Regions from separate parts of the Levilactobacillus zymae genome, predicted to be linked through region 4. Evidence: predicted binding sites of a transcription regulator. Region 4 holds the regulator's gene; each other region holds the start of a gene.
What was found. Region 4 encodes NrdR, which represses ribonucleotide reductase genes. Its sites were predicted from a motif close to ACACNATATATNGTGT; they were not measured.

Region 1 (4,162 bases), 220 kb from region 4:
TGTCACCCGTCGTCAGGGTAATCACGTGGTAGGCCAAGCCCAGCTTCTGTAACAGCATCTCAGCGTGCTTCGTCAGCGCCTCTAATTCGTTCCAAGAATCTTCTGGCTCACAGAACTTAACCATTTCCACCTTATTAAACTGGTGTAACCGAATTAAGCCCCGAGTATCGCGCCCCGCACTCCCTGCTTCAGAGCGAAAGGCTGGCGTTAAGGCCGTAAACCATACCGGTAATTTCTCAGCCGGGATGACTTCATTACGGTAATAGTTGACTAAGGGCACTTCGGCCGTAGGGATTAACGTCATGTGCTGACCCTCTAAGGAGTAGACATCTTCTTTAAACTTCGGGAACTGGCCCGTTCCGTACATGGACGCATCGTTGACGATGTACGGTGGCAAGACTTCCTTGAAGCCCGCCTTCGTATTTTCGTCTAAAAAGAAGTTGTAGACGGCCCGTTCCAAGTGGGCACCCGCCCCCAGGTAGTACAGGTACCGGCTACCAGAGACCTTCGCACCACGTTCAAAGTCCAAAATATCGAGATTTTCCCCGATTTCATAGTGGGCCTTGGGGGTAAAGTCCATATTAGGTTTCTCGCCCCATTTGCGGATCTCAACACTGCCGGTTTCATCTAAGCCCACCGGAACGTTATCGTTAGGAATGTTCGGCAGGTGTGCCGCTGCATCTTGGACCTGGGCCTTTAAGGTATCGAGTTCCGCATCGGCCGCCTTGATTGCGGCGCTAACTTGCCGCATTTCGGTAATCTGATCATCGGCGTTTTGTTTTTGCCGTTTCATCTTCGAGATTTCATCCGACACCGTGTTACGTTGGGCCTTCATGGTTTCCGTCTTGGTAATGAGTTCCCGTCGCTTAGCATCCATGGCTGAAAGGGCATCAATATCGGCTGGATCCACCCCCCGAGTGGCCAACTTTTCCTTTACAAAATCAGTTTCTTGCCGAATCAACTTTAAATCTAACATTGTCATTACTCCCTTCAACTAGTCCCTAACCGCAAAAAAGGCCTCCGTCACATGGGACGAAGACCTTCGCGGTACCACCCAAGTTCATCGCTAGTGTGCCTAGCGATACCCTTGAACATGATAACGGTTTGCACCGTGCAGCATTACCTGCCCACTTCTTTCGTGCTGGAATCATTCGACGTAGCGGTTCACAGCTAACCCCGCTTCTCTGGCCGTCTACTTATTAGGCACTGACGTGTTTGAAATTATGCTTATCATACCCTACTTTACGCCTAGAAACAAGTCCTAGAGGGACGCGATCTTTTCATCAATGAGGGCTAAAACCTTTTGCCGGGCCACTGGATCTTCCACGAAGTCCAAGTCATCCCCGTTAATTTGCATCTTCGGTGATTTATCGTAATTGGCGTACCAAGCCGTGTACCGTTGGTCAAGTTCCTTGTAGTAATTGTATAGGCTCGGGTCGGTATCAATTTGTTCGTAAGACCGTCCCCGTTTCTTGATCCGTTGCAGCATCGTATCAAAGGAAATGTTAATGTGAATTAACAGGTCCGGGTTCTTCTGGTAAGTGGCTTCCGGCAGCTCTTGCATCATGTTCTGCAACAGCGAATCGTAGATGTCAACTTCCGTGTTCGTCGCCCGACCCAAGTCGGCGTTCAAATGAAACAGCAGCGAATCCTCAAAGATTGAACGATCCATCACGCTTTCCTGGTCCGCGTTGGCGGCCTTAATGCTGTCTAGCCGCTTGTTCAAGAAGTAAATCTGCAGTAAGAAGGCATACTTCTGGGGATCCTTATAGAATAGCGGTAAAATTTTGTTGTCATCTACCGATTCATAAAACGCTGGTTTGTTTAAATGTTTAGCCAATAAGTTCGCTAGGCTCGTTTTGCCAGCCCCAATAGTTCCCGATAATACAAGCATGCAATATCTCTCCTTTATTTCCGTAACCATTCCCCCCGGAATCTTCCGGGCGCAAAAACAACACTACATATTGTACCAACCTGATTTTGAAAAGACAATATATCGTGGTAATTTTTTAGGGCCAATTCCATCACTTTGGCTAAAGGCCCCCATAAAAAGGTGACCGTATCGGCCTTACGGCTAATACGGTCACCCGATTTTAATTTAATTGAATTAGTCCTTTTCGGCAGCGGCGTTATTCTTTAACGTCCCATCCTTGTGGACTGGTGCCACGTCAACTTCGTCTAACGGAATCAACTTGGTATGATTCTTAATCTTGTAACCAATGTAGAGGATTAAGACCAGTGGCACCCCAATGTAGGTGACCAATACTTGTTCCCAGTTACCCGAGAAGAAGGATTGTGGATCTTGACCCACGATGACGGCGACACAGAGAATTAATGCCAGCAGCGGCCCAATTGGGAACCACTTAGCGTGATACTTCAATTCAGACAGCTGATGTCCCTGCTTGATAAAGGCGCGCCGGAAGCGGAAGTGCGATAACGCAATTCCGAACCAAGCGATGAACCCGGTCAACCCACTAGCGGCGACCAGCCACATATAAATCTTTGGCCCCGCAATACTACTGATGAAGGTCAAGGCAGCGACCAACGTCGTCATCAGTAAGGCCGGATAAGGAATCCCATTCTTACCGGTCCGTCCCAAGAATTGTGGTGCATAACCTTCCTTGGACAAGGAGTACAACATTCGCGTTGACGCGTACATTCCGGAGTTAGCAGCGGAAATAACGGACGTCAAGATCACAGCGTTCATGACACTCGCAGCGGCAGCCAAACCAGCCCGACGAAAGACTAACGTAAAGGGACTGATGGCCACGTCACTCGCAGAAGAGCCCAGTAAATCATGACTCGTGTAAGGTAAGACAGCGGCAATCACAAAGATAGCTAAAACGTAGAATAAAATAATCCGCCAGAACACTTGATTAATCGCCTTAGGCACACTGTGCGAAGGATCTTCCGATTCCCCGGCAGTGATCCCAACCAATTCCGTTCCTTGGAACGAGAACCCGGCGACCACGAAGACACTTAGAATGGCGGGAAAACCACCAACGAACGGTGCCTGCTTGTAAGTGAAGTTGCTCAGACCAGGTCCGTGACCACCCATGATGCCCACGATGGTTAGTAACCCAACGGCTAAGAAGACGAAGATGGTAACCACCTTAATTAACGACATCCAAAATTCGGTTTCCCCGAAGGCTTGCACGGATAACGCGTTAATGACAAAGATAATGACTAACGCCACCAAGCTCCAGGTCCACCCGGGAATATTGGGTAACCAGAACTTCATGACTAACGCCGCGGTTGAAATATCTACCGCTACGGTAATGGCCCAGTTGAACCAGTAGTTCCACCCCATGGCGAACCCCAGAGCTGGATCAACATACTTAGCAGAATAAGCAGCAAACGAACCGGAGATTGGCATGTTCGTGGCCATTTCTCCTAGACTGGTCATTAAAAAGTACACCATTAATCCCATTGCAATGTAGGCAACTAATGCGCCACCAGGACCGGCTGTCGAGATGGCAGACCCGCTGGCAACAAAGAGCCCTGTTCCAATACATCCACCCAACGCAATCATTGACACGTGTCGCGTCTTGAGTCCCCGCTTTACCGAATCCGAAGACTTACTCGTTGTTGCGTTTGTCATACTCTGTTCCATATAATTCCTCCTTCTGGTTCATAGAAGGACCTTCTCGAAGCGACCTAGGAAACCCAAAATTCCCTTCAATTCAAACTCCCAAGAATCATGGTCATTAGCGCCCAAGTCTGTATCGTTGAAAGCACCCCGCAATCTGGTTACAACTGCGACAGTCCCTGATCTATTAGATCAGGACCCAACCTAAACCGTGGTCGACGATTCAGATTTCGGCGATTGCCCCTTTTACCTTCCTTCATCAATGTCGCCCATCTCTGGAAGATGACTCATGTTGATCGCACCTCTTCTTTTCGACACTTCGTAGTATAGACATCTTAAGATTGCATTGCAAGACTAAAAATTAACCATCATGATGATCATAAATCATAGCGGTAGAGGAGGTGACGCTCTAACGCCATTGTAGCGGGATTAGGTACGACCAACTGGTCATCAATTAGTTCGAATGATAAGTGACTTAAAACGTTCTGCGAGCGTTGATTCGTGGCCAAGCTGGTGGCCCACAAAGTTTTAATGGGACTGTGCGCTTGTACCAAAACGGCCAACAGTCCCCGT
Region 2 (4,162 bases), 610 kb from region 4:
ATCGATCACCATCAAATTCAGATTACCGCAGATCAGGATAGTACCATCGAATTCAAGCACCAACCGGTTGCGCTGACCGCTCATCAACCCGTTACACTTACCTACTAACTTTTTTTAAGGAGTGTTCATTATGACCAAATTTGCAGACATCAAGGGCTTCGTTTTCGACCTCGACGGCGTTATCACCGACACGTCCGTCTTACACGGCACCGCTTGGCACCAACTCGCTGACTATTTAGGTGTGGCGTGGTCCAAGGAACTAGCGGACGGACTGAAGGGAATTAGCCGGATGGACTCGCTGGAGATGATCTTAAAGGCCGGCGGGAAAGAAAACGACTATACGGCCGACCAAAAAGTGGCATTGGCCGCCAAGAAAAACACCAACTACGTGGCCGAGGTCGATAAGATGACGCCCGCGAATATCCTTCCCGGGATGAAGGCCTTCCTCGACGATATTCGCGCTAAGGGCTACCTATTGTCCCTGGCTTCCGCTTCCAAGAACGCCCCGCGCGTCTTGGCTAAGTTGGAATTAACCGATTACTTCCCCGAAATCGTCGACCCAGCCAGCCTTAAGCACGGCAAACCGGATCCCGAGATCTACACCAAGGGTGCCCAACTCCTAAATCTGGATCCCGCACAATGTGTGGGCTTGGAAGACGCCGCCGCTGGGGTTCAAGCCATCAACGCCGCCGGTGAGACCTCACTAGGAATCGGTGATGCAACCGAACTGGGAGCTGCCGATATGGTCTTCGCCGACACCTCACTGGTAACCTTAGCCAACATCGAAAAGCACCTGGCCTAATCCCTGAACGGCACATCGTTCAATTAGGCCCATGGCCGCTTAATTGGTGAGCATGAACGCAAAAATGGCCCTTATTCCTGTACTGGGAGTAAGGGCCATTTTAGGCCTTAAAGTATCATTTTCGGCACCGTGGCTACAAATCTGATTGTAACCCGGTTAAGAACCGAGGGTGAACCAGTAGTCTTAATGCAGGCCCGCTGAATCTCATTACTTTTAATCTTTAATCAATGAGGTTAAAGTGCTTGAGTCCCCGAACGATTCCGTCCGTCTGGTTGGTAGTGGTCACGTAAGCCGCTTGGGCCTTGGCCGCCGGCACCCCGTTTTCCATGGCAATTGGCACATCCACTTCGTCAAACATCTGCAGGTCGTTAAACCCATCCCCGAAGGCATAGGTCCGCGCCGTTTCCAGGTGAGCCGCTTGTAGGAACGTTCGAATCCCGGTTTGCTTGCTGACGCCCGTGACCATGGTATCCAACGCGCGCGGGTTATTGCGCACAAAGTTGAGCTGACCGGCAAACCGGTCCTGATACAATTTTAACTTATCGCGGTTAAACACGTTTAAGAAGTTGATGGGCTGCGTACGGTACCAGTCTGGGTCCACCACAGCGTGGAGCCGCAAAAGCTGAAAATTATCCCGGGTGTCCGGTGTCGCCTGACTCAGCCGAAAGCCCCGGTTGTTAAAGTAGCCCACCGGGTCGCCCTGCTGTGCGGCGAACTGGGTGACCGCCGTTAACACGGTTGGCTCAATCACCGCGGCCGAGAGTCGCTGCCCCTGATACTGAACGTAACTACCGTTGGCGCTGACCACGGCATCGATTCCCGTGGCGTCCAACACGTCCTGAATTTCAAAAATGTTGCGACCGGTCGCAATTACCGGTAGCCCGTCGTGGCTTTTTAATTTCTGAATCGCGGCAATGCTTTCGGGTAACACATTCTTGGCGTTATCGAAGAGCGTCCCGTCTAAATCAAAAAATACGACTGCTTGCGTCATTCTGTTAATCCCTCCAAATCCACTATTACCAACACTTCCATTATACAACAATGCCCAAACTCGCCAAAGTGGACCGGAAATTTCTCGCAAGTAGATGTGGTATTGGTAATTTTTGTGGTACACTATATCTTGTATTTTCTATAAAAGAGGGGCTATCATGGTGATAATTACAGCAGGAATGATTGGGGTCGGTAAGACGACCCTTACAGGCAAAATTGCCGCACACTTGAACACACAAGCATTTTTCGAACCGGTCGGTGATAACCCAGTGTTACCACTCTACTACCGGAACCCGAAGCAATACGGCTTCTTGCTGCAGATTTACTTTCTCAACAAGCGGTTCAGTATGATCAAGCGGGCGTTGGCCGACGATAACAACGTCCTGGACCGCTCAATCTACGAAGATGCCCTCTTCACGCGTGAAAACAACGCTGAAGGGAACATCACGGATACGGAACTGGAAGTCTACTTAAACCTTCTGGACAACATGATGAACGAGCTGGACGAAATGCCTAAAAAGGCACCGGATTTGTTGGTTTACGCCGACGCCGACTTTGACACGATCCTCCACCGGATCAAGAAGCGGGGCCGTGATTACGAACAATTCGACAACAATCCCGAATTGGAAGCCTACTACAAGAAGATGTGGACGGCCTACAAGGGTTGGTACGACGACTACGACGTCAGTCCTAAGATCAAGATCGACTTACAAAAGTACGACTTGGAAACGCCGGGAAACATCGACATCGTCTTAGGTCAGATCGACGATGCGTTGAAGGACATCCGCGTGAACGCGTAATTTTTATGGACAACGACTGTGCCTAGTGCGGTCGTTGTTTTTTATTGAGGACACCAAAAAGCCACCGATAATCGGTGGCTTTTTATCGTTTAATTCTGATTCGTTTCGGAGGGTAATAAGATAATTTGACTATCCCCATCGTCGTAAGCCAGGACCGTCTCCGGCAGGTTCGAACTATAGGCGTAGTCGGTATCAAAGGCGGCCCCGAAGGTCTGTTGGGCCTGCTCGTCCGTTTGCACGTACTCAAAGGTCGTGTGCCCTTGATGGTTGTGGAGTTTAAACGTGAGTAAGTTATCTAGCGGGAACAGGCCTTGCAGATCCTGATCGATAATCTTCCAAACCACATCAATCATTTCACCCGGCAGAACGGCTACGGTTCCGTAGCTCGCATACCGCGCATGATTACTTTCAAACATTTGATCGCCTCCACTCGTTATCTCGCTAACCTTAAACTATATTATAGCGTAACTTTTCTTAAAACGGGACTAATTACCCCTGTTTGCCGGTTAACCGTTGGGTCCCCTTCCGATCCAAAAAGTTGACCATAAAGGAAATCACAATCAAAATTACGGCCGCGATAAAGATGACGTGCAATCCCTGATACAGGATGCCGTGAAGTGTGGGCAACAGGTCACTCGGTAAACTTTTAGCGGTCTGCGGGTTGATCAGCTGATTCATCATGGTCAGGCTGGTTCCCTTGTGTGTTGCCACACCGCGAGCCATGGCCAGATTCATGATGATCCCAAAGACGGAGATCATGATGGTCTGCCCCAGCGTCCGCGAAAGGGTGTTAAACGAGGTGGCCACCCCGACGTCTTCGACCGGCACCTGGCTCTGAACGGTCACGGTCGTGGTGGTAATGGTAATCCCAAAACCGGTCCCACAGATGGCCGCAATCACGAAGAAGCACCAGAATGGCGTGGTCATCGGTACAAAGGCCATCAATAAGCCACCCACCAAAATGAAGCTCAGACTGATATTGATAATTTGGTACGGTGTATGCTTGAGCATTAAGCGGCCGGCGATAAACGAGCCCACGATCCACATCAACGAACTGGGCGTGATGGCAAATCCGGCCTGAGAAGCCAAGAGACCTAACAAGCCCTGAGTCCAGGTTGGGAGATAGACTTCAAAGCCCATCAAGAACCCACTCACCAACGCGGCAATCAGATTTTGAATCACGAAGGTCCGGTTCTTAAACAAGGTTAACGGGATCAACGGGTCGGCCGTGCGCTTTTCCTGGCGCAAGAACAGCCAGAAGGCGAGCACCGTGACCACCAAGCCGGCGACGACCCAGGCGACGCTGAGCTGCCCGTTTCCCAAGAGCTGGAACGTCAGCATCAGGGCTAATAAGCCCACGGACAGCCAGAGACTCCCGCCCCAATCCATGGTGAATGGTTTACGCTCGAAGTTGTCGTCCAAGAAAAACCAGATTAACAACACCGTAATAATCCCAATCGGAATGTTAATAAAGAAAATCCAGTGCCAACTCAACTGGTCGACGATAAAGCCCCCCAGTAATGGCGCGACCACGGCGGCAATCCCCCAAGCCGACCCGTTCAGGCCCATG
Region 3 (4,162 bases), 880 kb from region 4:
AACCCCATTTTGGCAATTAGCCAGGCCCGGGCTAATCACCACAATGGCGTTAATGCTCACCCGCTGACCGCCCCTGGACGCACTCTTATAATATAAAAAACGTCCATTCCCTCTCGGAAACGGACGTGCTTAATGGCTCAATAACTTGAAGCACAAAGTGAAACAGACTTAGTGCTGCTTCCTTCCGGACCTGACACGATTCGTGAGCCCACCCTTGCTTCAAGGCCTTAACGGCAAATACTAGTGTATCATGATTCGGAAAGACTGTCTAGCGACTTTTCAGCCGCCGCTTTGCGGGCCTGCTTGGCCGCCTTTTGCCGGCGCCGAGCTTCCTTGAAAAAGGTCACCAGTCGTTCACCGGCCGCCTTCGCCATTAAGCCCTCGTAGACCGTGACCGTGTGGTTCAACCGCGAATCCGTCAGCGTGTTGTACAGACTATCCACCGCCCCCGCCTTGGGGTCACGGGCGCCGTAAAACACCGTGGGAATCCGGGAGTTAATAATCGCCCCACTACACATCAAACACGGCTCGATGGTCACGTAGAGTTGGCAATCTTCCAACCGCCAACTCCCTAAGGTCGCACAGGCCTCTTCGATGGCGCGAATCTCGGCGTGTAAAGTCGCATCGTTGGCGTGTTCACGGAGGTTGTGCCCCCGACCGATGATCCGTCCCTCGTGGACGATCACCGCACCAATTGGCACTTCCCCAATCCAAGCCGCGCGGTCGGCTTCGAATAACGCTTCTTCCATGTAGTGCCGTTGTTCGGCAGAATAAGTTATCTGACGCATTCGTGCCCACCTCCTCGTCCTAGGTTAGTTTTGCGTACTTTCCAAGATGTAATACCCTTTGTCCTTCTTGAGGATCTGACAGTTACCAAACGTTTCGGTCATGTGCTTCTTAGCCGACGGGGCTCCCTGTTTCTTCTGGAGCACCACGGTCAGCGTGCCCCCCGGCAACAGGTGTTGGGCGGCCCCGGTTAACATGCTGGTGACCACTTCCTTCCCCGCTCGCACCGGTGGGTTGGTCAAAATGGCCGCATACTTGGCGGCACCTAAAGCCGCATACCGGTCGGATTCGATGATCCGAGCGTTAGTAATCTGGTTCGCCGTTGCGTTTTGGTGCGCCAACGACAACGCCAGTTCGTTGACGTCGGCCAGTGTCACCTGCCGGTCCGGGTATTTCTTGGCTAGGGCCAGGCCAATCGGACCGTACCCACAGCCCAGATCCAACCAAGCACCGGCCGGGGTCTTGTCGGCGTTAAACGCATCGAGTAAAACTCGTGAGCCGTAATCCACGCGGGATTTTGAGAAGACCCCGTTGTCGGTGGTAAACAACAATTCGTTACCTAATAGGGTGAACGGCCAGTGGCGTTCTTCGTGTACAACATCCGGATTTTGTGTATAATAGTGATTAGTCATTTTCTCGACCACCTTTTAGGTTTATTTTACCGTAGTTTTTGGACTGGTGGGCAATAAAATAAAATTAACGCGCTGAGCACTATATTTAGTAGTTATTGTATCCTTCAACCACTAAATATGGTGCTTTTTTCGATTGAAATTTCGCCAATCTGGTGTACACTAAACACATTAGAAACAAATTTTAGAGGATGTGGCAACCATGAAAGTAACGATTTATTCCAAGAACAACTGTATGCAATGCAAAATGACCAAGCGTTTCCTTACCGAACACAACGTGGCCTTTGAAGAACGTAATATTAACCAAAATCCCGAATATGTCACCTACTTAAAGGCACAGGGATTTCAATCTCTACCGGTCGTGGAAGCACCCGGTCACAAGGCCTTTTTTGGTTTCCGGCCTGACCAACTGCAACAAATTGCGGGTTAATTAACGTTCCGACAACCCCGTCTTGGCGACGTCGTTTCGGCTGACGTCGCTTTTATTTTGACTAAAATTCGGTGTGAGAAAGGAAGAGCGTGCTTATGAGCCTCAAGAACCTCAAAGACGTCACTTATTACGATTTAAATAACGAGATCAACATCCCCGTGGATGGCCAGATTCCGTTGAACAAGGACCAGGAAGCTTTACAGGCCTTCCTCAAAGAAAACGTGGCACCCAACACCAAGACCTTCGCGTCCTTAAAGGACCGGTTCGACTACCTGATCGCCGGGAACTACGTGGAACCGCAAGTCATCAACCAGTACCCGTTGAGCTTCATCGAAGACCTCTACGCCTACCTGAAGGCTCAAAACTTCCACTTCAAGTCCTTTATGGCCGCGTACAAATTCTACGCGCAATACGCCTTAAAGACCGATGACAACGCCTACTACCTGGAAAACTTCATCGACCGCGTGGCGATGAACGCCCTCGACTTTGCCGGTGGCGACCAACAGTTGGCCCACGACTTGGCCGACGAAATTGTTCACCAACGTTACCAACCGGCCACCCCTAGCTTCTTAAACGCTGGCCGGGCCCGGCGTGGGGAACTGGTCTCCTGTTTTCTGATTCAATCCACCGACGACATGAACACCATCGGGCGGACCATCAACTCCGCGCTGCAACTGTCCCGTATCGGTGGTGGGGTCGGCATCAGCCTGTCCAATCTGCGGGGGGCCGGTGACCCGATCAAGCACATCGAAGGGGCCGCTTCCGGGGTCGTGCCCGTCATGAAGCTCCTCGAAGACAGCTTCTCCTACTCTAACCAACTTGGACAACGCCAAGGGGCCGGTGTGGTCTACCTGAGCGTCTTCCATCCCGACATCATCGCCTTTTTGGGCGCTAAGAAAGAAAACGCCGACGAAAAGATCCGGTTGAAGACCTTGTCACTCGGGGTCACGGTCCCCGACAAGTTCTACCAACTCTGTGAACAAGACGCCGACATGTACCTCTTCAGCCCGTACGACGTCGAACGGATCTACGGCAAACCATTCTCCTACGTGGACATCACCGCCGAATACGATAAGATGGTCGCCAACCCGGACATTCGCAAGAAGCGGCTGAAGGCCCGGGAACTGGAAACGGAAATCGGTAAACTGCAGCAAGAATCCGGTTACCCCTACATCGTTAACATCGACACGGCTAACCGCGAAAACCCCATCCAGGGCCGCATCGTGATGAGTAACCTGTGTTCCGAAATTATGCAGGTCCAAACACCAACCACCTACGACAACAAGCAAGAATACGAAAAACTGGGGACGGATATTTCCTGCAACCTGGGGTCGACCAACATCGTTAACCTGATGGCCTCCCCCGACTTCGGGCACTCCGTGGAAACCATGGTCCGGGCACTGACCTTCGTGACCGACCACTCCGACATCGACGTGGTCCCGTCCATCCAACACGGTAACCGGTTAGCCCACACCATTGGCCTGGGTGCTATGGGACTGCACAGTTACTTCGCCAAGAACCACATGATGTATGGTTCCAAGGACAGTATCGACTTTACCAGTGTCTACTTCATGTTACTGAACTACTGGACGTTAAAGGCCTCCAACCAGATTGCCAAGGAACGGCACGAAACCTTCCACAACTTCGAAGCCAGCAAATACGCCGACGGCTCCTACTTCGATCGCTACACGGAACACGATTGGCGACCGGATAACGCCAAGGTGCAAGGCCTCTTTAGTGACGTTTGGTTACCGTCGCCTGAAGACTGGGCTCAACTCAAGGCCGACGTCATGCGTGACGGGTTATACCACCAGAACCGCATGGCCGTCGCTCCCAACGGGTCGATTTCTTACATCAACGACACCACGGCCAGCCTGCACCCGATCATCAACCGGATCGAGGAACGTCAGGAAAAGAAGATTGGGAAGATCTACTACCCGGCACCGTACCTGAGTAACGACACCATGCCGTACTACAAGTCAGCCTACGATACCGACATGCGCCGGGTCATCGACGTCTACGCGGCCGCTCAAAAGCACGTGGACCAAGGGATGAGCCTCACGCTATTTATGCGGTCCACGATTCCCGCCGGCCTGTACGAATGGAAGAACGGCCGGACCGACAAGATGACCACGCGGGACCTCAGTATCCTGCGGAACTACGCTTACCGTAAGGGCATCAAGTCGATCTACTACGTGCGGACGTTTACCGACGACAATAACGAAGTCGGCGCCAACCAATGTGAAAGTTGTGTTATCTAGGACGGTAAAGGAGTGCAAACTATGGCAGCAATGAATCAAGACGGTAACTACGAAGC
Region 4 (4,162 bases):
TTGCATCCAGTTTGTCACCGACCCCGTTTTTGGAGATGGCGTTTTTCATTTCGACCGCAAAGCTCGGAAAGTGAACCAGCGTACTGGAAAACCCATCGGCGGCCAATTGGTTGGCAACCGCCGCTAGTAAGTAAGTTTTCCCGACGCCAAAACTCCCCGACAGGTACAGGGCCTGGTGGCGATGGTGGGGACTGTTCTCGTAATTATCGATAAACTCCGTCGCTGCCATTAAGGCTTCCATACGGTTGTTATCGTTATCGAAATTATCCAGCTCCGCATTACGGATATCTTTCGGCATCGCAATGGCCCGCACACGGCGTTGTAACTGCTGCTGCGCCTGTTTTTCCATGGTTGCTGCCGTCGGGACGTAGGCGACGTCGAGCAGATGGTTGGCAACAATCAACCGGGGTTCGTACCCCGTGGCAAAGGTCTGACCACCCTGCCGCACTTTATCGCGTTCCGTGACAAACTCGTAGATTTTTGAAGCCGAACGGACCAAAACGTCCTCCGCAAGGTCGGCCTGGTTAGCCTGAATAAAAGCCGTGACCTCCGGATCGGCAAACGCCTGGTCCATCAACTGCCGGTAATTACGATTCAAATGGCGCTTACTCATCATGTCTTGCATCGTTTTGCTGATATCTTCCATCAGGATTCCTCCTTTCCTTCACGCCGCTGTTTAAACCGGGCAATCCGGTCGGCGAGTTCTTGCTTCTGTTGGGCCGTATACTGGGCTGGTTTGCCCGTCGGTACCGGATTGTCCTTCGTCGGTTTTTTCGCCCAATCCGGCAACGTTTCCTTAACCGTCGGGGTCCCGCGCCGACTGCCCGTCCGGCGGGATTTAGGCTGTTGCGCCGCCCTCTGTCGGTCACGGATCTTGTCAATGGCCTGCGTGGGCGTCTGAATTCCCGCCTTACTCCAATCGTTTGCGATGGTATCCAAAAGATTCTTATTCAGCGTAGCCCGGTCCTCGTCGACCAACACGTGGTAAATCATCAGGTTAAGTACGCTGGTGGGAAATAATTGTCGACTCACTAGGTCCCGCACGATGCGCTGCTCGCCATCGGTAATAAAGCCCCCGGTCTGCTTCTTAATCGCTTGTAAAAAATTGACGGGGGGTGTGGCCGTGGCTACCTGAATCAACGCCTGCTGGGCGGACGTCGTGGTGGTCGCGGCTGCCGGCGGTGTCACAGCCGCCTTAACGGTTTGCCCACGGTGAGCTTGTCCAAACTGCTGGGCAATTAAGCGTTTGAATTGTTCCGCGTCAAATTGGTTGGTCGCCAGATTAGTCGCTTCTCCAATAAACCGTGCCATGGTGGGTTCATCGATCCCGTAAGTGGCGTGTTCCGTTAAAAATAACGCTCGGTGAGTCTGTAAGGCCCGCGTATCCACGTACGAATGTTCGAGAATTTGGCCCAGCAATTGCCAATCAAAGTCCGTGGCCACGTCCCCCAGTTGTGGGGTCGCGGGTGTGGCCTGAAAGTGTTGGCGACTACTCGTCACCGCAGCGGGTAGCTGTTTGAGCTCTCCCCCCACTACCTGAAACACGTCCAAAAAGGTCTTGGTGATATCTTGACCGGAAGTTGGCGCACTGGCTAGGGTGTTTTGGGTCACCAACTCCCGGTAAAAGTCCTCCCCCACGGCGTCTAAGAGTTGCACGCTTAACAAATCGTCGTTAAAAAAGGCCGTCGGTAACAACGGGGCGTGCAGCGTATAGGTAAACGTGGTGAGCTCATCTACCCGGTCGACCGTGGTGGTCAGTAAGCCCGTGGCCTCCAAGCGAATTCGAGCATCATAAAAGTGCGCCAAGTCCACGCCCAACGTCGCTAACAAGACCGCGTGGCGGTGGAGGTGCTCCCGTTGGGGTAACCAAAAGAGACCGCTAAACGCTCCAGCGGCCAGCGGTCCAATCACGGGTTGATACAGCTGACTTAACGTCTGCCAGCTTTGTTCCGTTAGGCGATCGGCTAAGCGAACCACGAAGCCCGTTTTGGGACTTAATTGGTGCCAAGAATCCTCCATTGCCTACTTCGCCTCACTTTGCCCCTTTTGGTGATGATTTTGATCTGCTTTCAGTTTGTCCTTATCCAAAATATCCTTCAATTCGTTGAAGAACACCCCGGTATCCTTGAATTGCCGGTAAACACTAGCAAACCGGATATAGGCGATTTCATCCACGTCGACCAGCCGGTTCATGACGTACTCGCCAATCACCTGACTTGAAATCTCGTTAACGCCTAGTGCTCTAATCTTGTTTTCCACTTCGTCGACGATGGCGGTCATGGCGTCCATGCCCACCGGTCGTTTTTCAGCCGAACGGATAATGCCCCGTAGGATCTTTTCGCGGTTAAACTCTTCGCGCGTCCCGTTTTTCTTAATCACAAGTAACGGGGTAACTTCCACGCGTTCGAACGTCGTGAACCGAAAGCCGCAGCTCTCGCACTCCCGACGGCGACGAATCACCCGGCCGTCGTCGGTGGGACGACTATCTACGACCCGGGAGCCATTGTGATGACAGTGCGGACACTGCATAATTGGTCACCTCATTTTACTTTAAGTGTACTGGTTAAAATTTATTCGCGTCAAGCCATTTTACCACTTGTTGGTGCGTTTGGGTAATGTCCCCGCGATTATCAATCACCGTGTCCGCCGCCGCCACCTTCCGGGCAAGCGGCCATTGCCGGTCAATGCGGGCTTGCGCTTCGGCCGCCGACAACCCATTACGGGCCATCAGGCGTTGCTTTTGTTGCGCGGGCGTGGCCACGACCACCATGATTTGATCGACCCAGTCTTGCAGATACCCCACCTCAAATAGGGTCGGCGCGTCGACCACCACTAACGGGGCTTCGCGCCGACGGTACTCGGCCAGTTGACGGCGAATCTCGGCTTGGATCCGCGGCGTGGTGATCGCCGTAAGCCGGGCTAACTGGGCCGGATCGCTAAAGACCAACCGGCCCAACTTGTGCCGATCTAACGTCCCATCGGCCTGGAGATAGTCGTCGCCAAAGGCCGCTGCAATCTCTTCTAGCCCCAACGTCCCGGGGGCTTCCACGTCGCGAGCAATCAGGTCCGCATCGATAATGGGAATGCCGGCTTGTTTCAGCCAGGCACTCACAGTCGACTTTCCGGTGGCAATCCCACCGGTCAATCCCCAGACTCTAGTCATCGTCAAACATCCCCTCGGCCGATGGTGGTAAGGGCTGGCAGTGCGGGCAATAGTGCGTCCCTCGCTGGGCAACCTTGATTTTCACGATTTCGGTGCCACACCGATCGCAGGGTTCGCCCTCCCGACCATAGACGTGCAGATCGTTTTGGAACTGTCCGGCTTCCCCGAAAGCCGTCGAGAAGGAGTGCACGGTGGTACCGTGCCCGGCAATGGCCTTCTTGATTTCGGCGATGATGGCCTGTCGCAACGTTTCCAGTTGGTCGGTCGTGACCGTGTCCACCGGGGTCAGCGGATTAATCTTGGCTAACCAGAGCACTTCATCGGCGTAGATGTTGCCCAACCCCGCAATGCGCGACTGGTCCAACAAGAACGGCTTGATGATCTTATGCGACTTGCCGAAGATCTTTTGCATGTAGGCTAACGTCAAGGTATCGGCCGTGGGCTCGGGGCCCATCTTGGCTAACGACGGCAGCGCTTCGGCCTCCGTGCCGGTCTTGACTAACCGCATCCGGCCGAATTTGCGGGTGTCCGTGTAGCGCAGCTCCCGCTGGTCGGTCAGGTGAAAGATCACGTGGGTGTGCTTGGTCACGGGACTACCCTCGGGTTGGACGTCGTACTTGCCCTCCATCCGTAGGTGCGACACCATGGTCAACTCACCGCTGAACCGAAACAGCAGGTACTTGCCCCGCCGGTCAATTTTTTCAATTTGGCGACCGATCAGCTCGGCCGTAAAAACTTCCGGCTCGGGCGTGACCATCTTGGGGTAAAGAACCTCGACGTGGTCAATGGTGGCGCCAGCGACCAACTGGGTCAGCCCGCGCCGAACCGTTTCAACTTCTGGTAATTCTGGCATACGTTTTCCTTCTTTCCGCCTACTTCACGTCGTACCAGGTCGGCCCATAGTGGCTGTCGACCTTCAACGGAATCTCCAGTTGCACGGCCGAATCCATGATCTTCGGAACCAGCTTTTCCAGCGTCGCCATTTCCTCGGCAGGGGCC

Region 1: RI501_RS09835 (deoxynucleoside kinase) is a predicted target of NrdR. The motif match lies at 1,955-1,970, and genes of this name have one in related genera.
Region 2: RI501_RS05635 (deoxynucleoside kinase) is a predicted target of NrdR. The motif match lies at 1,913-1,928, and genes of this name have one in related genera.
Region 3: nrdH (glutaredoxin-like protein NrdH) is a predicted target of NrdR. The motif match lies at 1,527-1,542, and genes of this name have one in related genera.

The regions. Positions count from the first base shown of each region.
Region 1 is NZ_JAVLAS010000001.1:2,060,867-2,065,028, forward strand. Features, by position in the region: gene serS (serine--tRNA ligase) at 1-976, opposite strand, end outside; gene RI501_RS09835 (deoxynucleoside kinase) at 1,262-1,894, opposite strand; gene RI501_RS09840 (amino acid permease) at 2,108-3,613, opposite strand; lysine riboswitch at 3,725-3,904, opposite strand; gene RI501_RS09845 (GNAT family N-acetyltransferase) at 3,967-4,162, opposite strand, start outside.
Region 2 is NZ_JAVLAS010000001.1:1,237,201-1,241,362, reverse strand. Features, by position in the region: gene RI501_RS05650 (glycoside hydrolase family 65 protein) at 1-108, shown strand, start outside; gene pgmB (beta-phosphoglucomutase) at 131-802, shown strand; gene RI501_RS05640 (Cof-type HAD-IIB family hydrolase) at 1,023-1,793, opposite strand; gene RI501_RS05635 (deoxynucleoside kinase) at 1,951-2,592, shown strand; gene RI501_RS05630 (DUF960 domain-containing protein) at 2,682-3,008, opposite strand; gene RI501_RS05625 (MDR family MFS transporter) at 3,082-4,162, opposite strand, start outside.
Region 3 is NZ_JAVLAS010000001.1:961,943-966,104, reverse strand. Features, by position in the region: RNA gene ffs (signal recognition particle sRNA small type) at 140-226, opposite strand; gene tadA (tRNA adenosine(34) deaminase TadA) at 249-788, opposite strand; gene RI501_RS04325 (class I SAM-dependent methyltransferase) at 813-1,418, opposite strand; gene nrdH (glutaredoxin-like protein NrdH) at 1,618-1,845, shown strand; gene nrdE (class 1b ribonucleoside-diphosphate reductase subunit alpha) at 1,941-4,106, shown strand; gene nrdF (class 1b ribonucleoside-diphosphate reductase subunit beta) at 4,137-4,162, shown strand, end outside.
Region 4 is NZ_JAVLAS010000001.1:1,844,942-1,849,103, forward strand. Features, by position in the region: gene dnaI (primosomal protein DnaI) at 1-646, opposite strand, end outside; gene RI501_RS08640 (replication initiation and membrane attachment family protein) at 646-2,019, opposite strand; gene nrdR (transcriptional regulator NrdR) at 2,023-2,529, opposite strand; gene coaE (dephospho-CoA kinase) at 2,564-3,163, opposite strand; gene mutM (bifunctional DNA-formamidopyrimidine glycosylase/DNA-(apurinic or apyrimidinic site) lyase) at 3,156-4,016, opposite strand; gene polA (DNA polymerase I) at 4,036-4,162, opposite strand, start outside.